Linked DNA regions of Sagittula stellata E-37. The protein of the gene in region 2 interacts with the protein of the main gene of each other region in a pairwise test. Links are inferred from orthologs where the notes say so. Each region holds a gene or a part of one and is shown on either strand. Other genes may lie near its edges.

The links. The genes of interacting proteins can lie anywhere in the genome.
Region 1: the proteins of trkA (region 2) and ABFK29_RS02825 interact in binary tests that used the Escherichia coli proteins (3 or more experiments, as listed by UniProt). The link is inferred for Sagittula stellata E-37 from one-to-one orthologs.

What each region holds. Positions count from the first base shown.
Region 1 is NZ_CP155729.1:599,323-603,726, reverse strand. Bases 1,613-4,404 are described here. They hold ABFK29_RS02825 (PTS sugar transporter subunit IIA), read right to left. Parts: upstream 3,345-4,404; coding sequence 2,880-3,344; downstream 1,613-2,879. Other genes in these bases: lptB (LPS export ABC transporter ATP-binding protein), read right to left, coding at 4,271-4,404; hpf (ribosome hibernation-promoting factor, HPF/YfiA family), read right to left, coding at 3,393-3,956; ABFK29_RS02830 (hypothetical protein), read left to right, coding at 1,613-2,623. In the rest of the region: ABFK29_RS02835 (beta-1,6-N-acetylglucosaminyltransferase), read left to right, coding at 1-1,192; more of ABFK29_RS02830, read left to right, coding at 1,196-1,612. UniProt on the Escherichia coli protein: Seems to have a role in regulating nitrogen assimilation.
Region 2 is NZ_CP155729.1:2,688,904-2,694,161, forward strand. The notes cover bases 543-3,481. They hold trkA (Trk system potassium transporter TrkA), read right to left. Parts: upstream 2,731-3,481; coding sequence 1,354-2,730; downstream 543-1,353. Other genes in these bases: ABFK29_RS12730 (TrkH family potassium uptake protein), read right to left, coding at 543-1,296; ABFK29_RS12740 (hypothetical protein), read right to left, coding at 2,854-3,462. Also shown: more of ABFK29_RS12730, read right to left, coding at 1-542; ABFK29_RS12745 (sigma-54-dependent transcriptional regulator), read right to left, coding at 3,494-4,912; ABFK29_RS12750 (sensor histidine kinase NtrY-like), read right to left, coding at 4,909-5,258. UniProt on the Escherichia coli protein: Part of the constitutive potassium transport systems TrkG and TrkH. May regulate the transport activity of TrkG and TrkH systems. Binds to NAD(+) and NADH.

The DNA.
Region 1 (4,404 bases), 2.1 Mb from region 2 along the record:
CCGCATTCCCAACGGCATCGTCCCGCACATGGGGTCGCAATGGTGGTGCCTGACACGGCAAACGCTGTCCGCCATCCTCGGCGATCCCGAGCGGCGCCGGTACGATGCCTACTTCCGGCACGTCTGGATCCCGGACGAAAGCTACTTCCAGACGCTTGCGCGGGTCTACTCCACGCAGATCGAAAGCCGCTCGCTCACGCTGTCGAAGTTCGACTTTCAGGGCAAGCCGCACATCTTCTACGACGACCACCTGCAACTCTTGCGCCGCTCCGACTGCTTCGTCGCGCGCAAGATATGGCCGCACGCCGACCGGTTGTACGACGCCTTCCTCACCGACCCCAACCGCGCCATGTCGCGACAGGAACCGAACCCCGGCAAGATCGACCGCATCTTCGCCAAGGCGGTGGACCGACGGACCCGCGGGCGTCCCGGCCTCTACATGCAGTCGCGCTTCCCTAACTACGGCTGGGAAAACGGCGTCACCGCCGGCAAGTACTCCGTGTTCCAGGGCTTTTCCGAGCTGTTCATCGACTTCGAGCAATGGTTGGCCCGCGCCACCGGCGCGCAGGTGCACGGCCACCTCTACGCCCCCGAAAGGGCCGAGTTCACGGGCGGGCAGACGCTGATCAACGGCGCCCTTTCCGACAATGCGAAGCTGCGCGACGCCAACCCCCGCGCGTTCCTCACCAACCTGATCTGGAATACGCGCGGCGAACGGCAGTGCTTCCAGTACGGGCCCCGCGACAACCCGGAGATCCTCTGGCCGGTCTCCCGCGACCCCAACGCCCAGATCTCGGTGATCTCCGGCGCCTGGGCCGTGCCGCTCTTCAAGTCCAACGCCAACTTCGCCGACATCCGGGCAGAGGCCGCGCGCCTCCAGAAGGTCGAAAGCAAGATGCTCGACACCCTGCGCAGCCCGGACGTGAAGGCCCGCATCCGCATCTGGTCCATGGCCGAATTCATCGAAAGCCCGATGGAGCCGCTGCAGGTCATCATCGACGAGATCGGCCAGAAGTCCCTGCGCCGCCTGGCCGAAGCCCCGCGCCTCGAAGACCTGACCGGCTTCGGCCAGTTCCTCCAGAACCTCAAGAACCAGGGCATGCACCCCTACCTGATGGGCGACTTCCCCGTCGATCCCGCCCCGCGCAACACCCGGGGCAACACGCGCAAACCCTACCTCGTAAAGAAATAACCCATGCCCAAATTCGATTGCTTCGTTGTCTTCGCCGAAATGCGCACCGGCTCCAATTTCCTCGAGGCCAACCTCAACGCCTTCGACGGGCTGTCCTGCCTCGGCGAAGCGTTCAACCCGCATTTCATCGGCTACCCCAACGCCGAGGACGTGCTGGGGATCGTGCAGTCGGAACGCGACCGCGACCCGGAATGCCTGCTCACCCAGATCCGTGTGGCGACACCGGGCGGGCTGGGCGGGTTCCGCTATTTCCACGACCACGACCCGCGCATTCTCGACACGCTGCTGACCGACCCGAAGATCGCCAAGATCGTGCTGACGCGGAACCCGGTGGAAAGCTACGTGTCGTGGAAGATCGCCCGCGCCACCGGCCAGTGGAAACTGACCAACGTCAAGAAGCGCAAGGAGGCCAAGGCTCACTTCGACGCCCGAGAGTTCGAGGCCCATGTGAACGGCCTCCAGGCCTTTCAGGTGAAGATCCTGAACACCCTGCAAACGACGGCGCAGACCGCCTTCTACGTCGGCTACGAAGACCTGCAGGACGTCTCGGTGATGAACGGGCTGGCACGCTGGCTGGGCTGCTCCGCGCAGCTCGACAGCCTGAACACCGCGCTGAAACGGCAAAACCCCGAACCCCTGTCCGAAAAGGTCGAGAACTTCGACGAGATGCAGAAGGCACTCTCCCGCCAGGATACGTTCAACCTGACCCGCACACCGAACTTCGAGCCCCGCCGCGGCCCGGTAGTGCCCGGCTACCTGGCCTGCGCGAAAACGCCGCTCCTCTACATGCCGATCCGATCCGGCCCGGAACCCATGGTCACGCAATGGATGGCCGCGCTCGATGGCGTGAACACCGGGCAGCTCGCGGGCGATTTCAGCCAAGGCAGCCTGCGCGCGTGGAAACGTGAACGACCGGGACACCGCAGCTTCACCGTGATACGGCACCCCCTCGCCCGTGCACACGAAGCCTTCTGCTCGAAGATCCTCTCCACCGGCAAAGGCAGCTTCAAGGGCATCCGCCAGACGCTCCGCCGCGTGCACGCCCTGCCGATCCCGGAACACGAGCCCGGCCCGGACTACGACGTGAACGCCCACCGCGAGGCCTTCACCGCCTGGCTGCGCTGGGTCAAGGCCAACCTTTCCGGCCAGACCGCGGTCCGGGTCGACGGTCACTGGGCCACCCAGGCACAGTCCATCCAGGGCATGGGTGACTTCACTCTCCCCGACATGGTCATCCGCGAAACCGAAGCCGCGGACTACTTGCCCGCCCTCGCGATGCAGGTCGGCCATGCCGCGCCGCCCGACCCGGAACCGGTCCCGACCGAAGCGCCTTTCGGCTTGGCGCAGATCTACGACGAGCAGATCGAAGCCCTCTCCCAGGACGCCTATCAGCGCGACTACCTGATGTTCGGCTTCGACAGTTGGGGCTGACGCCGATGGCGTCAGCGGTGGAGGGGCTCCGCCCCTCGCGCTCCCCGAGGTATTTCAGCCAAGATGAAGGGAAAGGGCCGCGGGCCTTCATCTTGGTCCAAATACCTGAAGGCCTCAACGGATCACGCGCGTGCTCCATTGAAGTTGGGAGCGTCATGCGTCAACGACCGGGTATCGCCGGCTGGTCGGGGGATGAAGGGTCGGTGGGCGGGCGAATGGCGCAGCCAGAGTCCCGTCCCGCCGACGGTCGCGGGTGTCAGGCCGCCTTGACCGTCTCGAACTCCGTCAGGATCGTGAAGAGGGTGGCCGGGTCGCGGTTGGCGCGCAATTTTGTGCACAGGCCTGCGTCCCGGAGGGTCCGGGACACAAGTGCCAAGGCTTTCAGGTGTTCGACCCCCGCCTCTTCGGGAGCGAAAAGCGAGAACACCAGGTCCACGGGTTGGCGATCGACGGCGTCGAAGTCGATCGGCCGTTCCAGCAGCATGAACACGCCCAGCACCTCGTCGAGCCCCGACACACGCGCGTGCGGCAGGGCGACGCCGTGGCCGACCCCTGTCGGCCCCAGCGATTCCCGTTCCAGCAGGGCTTCGACGACCCGTTGGGCATGCAGGCCATGGACGCTTTCGGCGAGGTCGGCGATGTCGTGCATCAGCCGTTTCTTCGACGAACAGGAGCCCATGACCTTGACGGCATCCGGTTTCAGCAGATCGCTAAACTTCATCATCCAGCCTCTGGTGAAAATCGTTTACCGGTCAACATGTCGCGCGGATCATGGATCGATCCAGCCGATGTTGCCATCGTCGCGCCGGTAGACGACATTCACTCCGTCTTTCTTTTCGTTCCGGAACACCAGCACCGGAGCGCCAGCCAATTCCATCTGCATCACGGCTTCACCGACGGACAGCGAGGGGATCTTGGTTTCCATCTCTGCCACGATGATCGGCTGAAGCGTCTCGGGTTCGGCAGCGTCGTCTCCGCCGTCGTGCGCGAGGATATACGAAGAGGCCCCGAGAAATTCAACAGGTTCCGTACGGTCCTTGTGGTGGTCCTTCAGGCGTCGCTTGTAGCGCCTGAGCTGCTTGTCCATCTTCTCGGAGCAGGCGTCGAAAGCGGCATAGATTTCAGTGGCATGCCCCTTTGCGGCGGCGTTCAGACCGCTCGACAGGTGGACGACGGCCTCGCAAACGAACTGATGGGCCGCCTTGGAAAAAATCACGGTCGCGTCGGTCGGGCGCTGGGAATACTTCTCCAGCACCGAGCCAAGCTCGGTCTGAACGTGGGTCTGCAAAGCTTCGCCAATGTCGATTTGTTTGCCCGTGATCTGGTAACGCATGATCCGTCCTTCTCTCTTATAACCAGACACTTCCTCCGGGGGTGCCATACCCCCGGCAGGAAAGATGCCGGTTCAGGAAAGGCGCCCGTATGCGGTCAGCGCGCAACCGCCCCGGAAAGCCGGGAGTCGGAAGATCTGACATGCCGCAATACAGAGCACCATGTTGCTATTTGAGGTGGAAAGCTCCCCGAGTGTCAATGCAAACCGGAGTGACAGGGTGGTTCATTTCCTGACGTCCCGCGACGCTCCTACGATGCATTTGCGAATTTTCCGTTCACCGGACAAGGAATGCCGCGCTGCGGCACGACATCCGGTCAGGCCAGGCGGAAGTTGTCGCCCAGGTAGACGCGGCGCACGTTCTCGTTCTGCACCACCTCTTCCGGCGTGCCCGACATCAGCACCTGCCCGTCGTGCAGGATGTAGGCCCGGTCGACCAGTTCCAGCGTCT
Region 2 (5,258 bases):
CCCCAGTACCATTGTCAAAAGCGAAAGCGTCACTGCGAACAGCATGAAGAAGACCCAGGCGATGAACGCGCCCTCCCTCCGCATCCTACGGCCCAACAGCCCGGCACCGCCGACCGAGGAAGGATGCACCAGCCGCTCGATCTCGCGCTGGCCGTTGAGGTACAGCGCGTAGACCCGCAGCAGCTTTACCCCGCCCGCTGTCGTCGCCACGCCGCCGCCCAGCAACGCCAGCCCCATCAGGATTATCCCCGGCGTCGACAGGCCCGACCAATCCTGAGCCGTGGCCCACTCGGAGCTGAGAAAACCGTTTGTCGTCAAGAAGCTGGCGGCGGTGAACAGCCCGCCCCACAGCGCCTTGAGCCCGGCCAGTGCGTTCTGCTCGTCCCCGATGTCGAACGCTGCCGCCCAGTGGCGCGCGAACAAGACCAGGGGCACGACGATGATGATAAGAAGACCCAGCCGGAATTCGGCATCGTAGTAAAGGCCCCGCTCGTTGCGGGTGTCGGACGAAAACGTCTGCCGCGACAGGGCGAAGGCGAGGAACAGGAAAAGGATCGCCTCACCCCACATGCCGCTGGGCGCGTTTTCGACGCCTCCGACGGGCGAGATGCCCGAGGTCGACATGACCGACATGGCGTGTGTGAGGGCGACCAGCGGCGTGTCGCCCGCCACCAGCAGCATCACAGCCAACGCCAGTGTCAGCCCGACATACAGCGGCACCAGAGCCTCGGCGCTGCGCATCAGCCGGAACCCCGGGTTCGACGTCGTGCTGCGCGCCACGCCCGGCAGGATGGCCTGACCGGGCTCGCCCGCCGCCGTCACTTCGAACCCGCCAAGCGCCAGCGGTGCAAGAATGGCAGAGGCCGCCACCCACATGAGCATCCCCCCCAGCCAGCCGACCTGCGCGCGCCACAGGTGTTCCGGCCCCGACAGGCGCGCCGGGTCGAACAGCGTGGCTCCGGTGGTGGTGAAGCTCGAAACCATCTCGAAATAGGCGCTGTCGAAGGTGGTTGTGCGCACCGCTTCATAGAACGGCACGGCCATCATCAGCGGCAGAAGCAGGAAGCCGGCGGCCAGTGCAAGCAACTGACGCATCGCGCTTTTGTTGTGCTCGCGGTTGGCCATGGCGATGGCAATCAGCGTCGTCAGCACCAGCCCGATGATCCCGGCGTAGAAGAAGCTGCGCGAGTCGTGGAATTCCTCGATCGCCAGTGCATAGGCAGCGGGCAGAAACATCGAGACCGACGTCATGCCCATCAGCAGAAGGAACAGCGGCAGACGCAGGAGAACCGTCATGCGCCAGTCTCTGCCGGTCGCCGATCAGAGGGATGTGCCGCGCGGCGGGTCATGGGATCAGAAGAAGTCGATGGAGACCTGCAGAAGGCGTTCCACCTCCGGCACGTCGCCCGACAGGCTGAAGAGCACGATCTGGTCGCCGTCCTCGATCCGCAGGCCGCCCGTGGGCTTCACGACCTTGTCGCCTTTGCGGACCGCCCCCACAAGCACCCCTTCGGGGAAGTCGATGTCGCGGATCATCGCCCCGGCGATGGGCGAGGTCGACAGGACCTCGGCCTCGATCACCTCGGCCTCGGCATCGCCGATGGAATAGACCGTGCGCACCTTGCCATGGCGGATATGGCGCAGGATCGAGGACACAGTGGTGGAGCGCGGGTTGATGTAGGCGTCGATGCCGAGCGGTTCCATCAGCGGCACAAGCGTCGGGTCGTTGATCAGAACGATCACCATGGGGCAGCCGGCCGCCTTGGCGCGCACCGCAGCCAGCATGTTGACCTTGTCGTCGTCCGTCACGAACAGCGCGGCATCGGCGCGTTCCACACCGGCCTCGGACAGCAAGGCCCGGTCGAGCCCGTCGCCGTGCAGGACGATGGTACGTTCCAGTTCCTCGGCGGCGCGTTCGGCCTGCTTGCGGTCGCGTTCGATGACCTTGGCGCGGATGCGTTCGGTCTTTTTTTCAAGGCGCCTCGCCACCGCCAGTCCGACGTTGCCGCCGCCGACAATCACCACGCGCTCCTGCTTGCGGTAGGTCTTGCCGAAGATCTCCAGTGTCCGGCCGATGTCGTCGGCGTGCACCATCACATAAGCGCTGTCCCCGGCAAATAGCTGGTCGCCGCTTTCCGGCGCGAACAGTGTGCCCTCGCGCCGGACGCCGACCACGACCGCGCGCAGGGTCGAAAACAGGTCGGTCAACTGCCTGAGGGGTGTGTTGATAACGGGCGACTCCGGGTCGATGGACAACCCCATGAGCTGCGCCTGCCCGTCCAGGAATTTCTCCGTATCGAAGGCGACAGGCGCGGCAAGCCGTTGCAGCGCCGCCTCCGCCACCTCGCGCTCGGGCGAGATCACCACGTCGATGGGCATGTGGTCGCGCCGGTAAAGGTCGGAATAGATGGCGGTCAGGTAGCTTTCGGCCCGCAGCCGCGCGACCTTGCGCGGCACGGCAAAGACCGAATGCGCCACCTGACAGGTGACCATGTTGACTTCGTCCGAATGAGTCGCGGCGATAACCATGTCGGCGTCGCGGGCCCCCGCGCGATCCAGAACATCGGGATAGGAGGCGAAACCGGCAATGCCCTGCACGTCGAGCGAGTCGGTGGCGCGGCGCACGAGATCGGGGTTGCTGTCCACAACGGTCACATCGTTGCGCTCACCGGACAGGTGTCGCGCGATCTGCCAACCGACCTGGCCCGCCCCACAGATGATGACCTTCATGGCCCGCCCTCACAGGTTTTCAACCGGCATGACACGCGCAAGACACCTCGTCAACGTCTTGGGCGCGTGGCGCGGCACCCCATCCTGTACATCCTCATCGGTGCGGAAACGCCGCACAAGGGGTCACCGTCCTTCGGCGACCCGGGCCTTCCATTCACGTTTCCAGGCGAACACCTCCTCACGCGAATCCCAGTGGTAGCGCGGGTCTTCCAACGTCTTGCTCCACCACAGCCGGCCCAAGCCCTGCCGCCAGGGATCCAGGACGATACCCTGCTCAAAGCTTGCGCCCTTGGCCGACACGATCAGCACCGAATGCTCCAGCGAGACATTGCGCGAATTCGCGATGGCGCGGTGCAGGTCGATGGTCTTCAGGTCCAGCCGCCACATGGCGCGTTGCAGGTCGTCCGCCCAGTCCTTGCACAAACCACGCGGCTTCAGCCCGTGGTTTACCTTCATGTTGTGGATCAGCGGAGGATCGACGACGCCCCATTCCTTAGCCCAGACCAGCGGTTCCCTGACCGCGACCTCGGCCACCCGTTCTGCCTCGGCGGGGTCGATGCCGGGGCCGAGGGCCAGGATGTCCCGCTTCAGGGAAGCGATCTTGGCGGCTTCCGCCGATTGCGTCGCGGCAAAATTCATTGCCTCCGCGGGCACACGCTGGTCGGCGGGCATGCCACAGCCTGCCAGCCCCATGCTCAGCAGGCACAGGCCCGCAACCACTGTCCGTTTCATCACTGCCTCGTCTGCCTTTTTCGCGCGCCGCTCAGGACGCTTCCGACATGCGGTCCTCGTCCACCCGGGCCACCCGCCCGCCGGACTTGGCCGACGTCACCACACCGAGAGACTTCAGCTTCCGGTGCAGCGCCGACCGCTCCATACCGACAAACGACGCCGTGCGCGAGATGTTCCCGCCGAACCGGTTGATCTGGGTCAGCAAGTATTCGCGTTCGAAGGCTTCGCGCGCCTCGCGCAGCGGCAGCGTCGCCAGCGTGCCCGACAGGACCACGCGCCCCTCGCCATCCTCGCCCGGAACGCTTTCCTGCGGCAGTTCGCGCGCCTCGATGGGGCCGTGACCGTCACCGAGAATAAGCACACGTTCAACCAGGTTCTTGAGCTGGCGCACATTGCCGGGCCACGTCATGGTCTGCATCAGCGCGATGGCGTCTTCGGTCAGTTCCCGCATCGGCAGGCCCTGCGAGAGGTTGCAGCCCTCGATGAAATGCCGCGCCAGAACCGGGATATCCTCGCGACGTTCCGCCAGCGAAGGTACGGCGATCGGCACAACGTTGAGGCGGTGATACAGTTCTTCGCGGAACCGTCCGAGGGTTATTTCCTCCTGCAGGTCGCGGTTGGTAGAAGAGATCACGCGCAAATCCACGCGCACCTTGTCGTTGCCGCCGACACGCTGGAACTGCTGGTCAACCAGCACGCGCAGGATCTTGGACTGTGTGCCGACGGGCATGTCCGCGACCTCGTCGAAATAGACGACGCCACCATGAGCCTGTTCCAGCAAACCAGGTTCGATCCCGCGCTTGGCGCTTTCGCGACCAAACAGCATGGCCTCCATCATCTCCGGTTCGACACCCGCGCAATTCACCGTGACGAAGGGCGCCTGCGCGCGGTTGGAATTGGCGTGGATGTAGCGCGCGGCCACTTCCTTGCCGCAGCCTGCGGGGCCGGTCAGCATCACGCGGCCGTTGGATTTCGTCACCTTTTCAAGCTGCGAAACCAGCGTGCGGAACGACGCGCTTTCACCGATCATCTCTGCCTGCCGGACTTCGCCGCGCTTCAGCTGCTGGTTCTCGCGCCTGAGCATCGAGGCCTCCATCGCGCGCCGGATCACCACCAGAAGCTGGTCGATGTTGAACGGCTTCTCGATGAAGTCGTAGGCCCCCTGCTTGATCGCCGCCACGGCGATCTCGATGTTGCCATGGCCTGAAATGATGACCACGGGGATATCGGGGTTGTCGCGCTTGACGGTCTTGAGAATGTCGATCCCGTCCATCTTGCTGTCCTTCAACCAGATGTCGAGGATCAGGAGCGCGGGCGGTTCCGAATTGATTTCCGCCATGGCATCGTTCGAGTTTCCGGCCAGCCGGGTGGTGTATCCCTCGTCTTCGAGGATGTCGCCGATCAGCTCGCGGATGTCACGCTCGTCGTCGACAATCAGAATGTCGCTCATGCCGTCTTCTCCATGTTTTCGTTATTGAATTCCGGTTGCGGCTGCTCGGCCGCGGGTCTCAGCGGCAGCCGGACGACTGCCATCGCGCCACGGTGCCCGCCGTCTGTAAACGACGGAGCATCGTCGAGATGCAGGGTGCCGCCATGTTCCTCGATGATCTTCTTGACGATGGGCAGGCCAAGGCCCGTGCCTTCGTTGCGGGTGGTGACATAGGGTTCGAACAGGCGCGCCCGGTCCTCCGGCAAACCGACCCCGTTGTCCATGATGCGGATCACCGCGTCGTTGCCATCCACCTCGCCCTCGATGCGGATCTCCGGCTTGTATCCATCGGGGGCGCCTTTCTGGA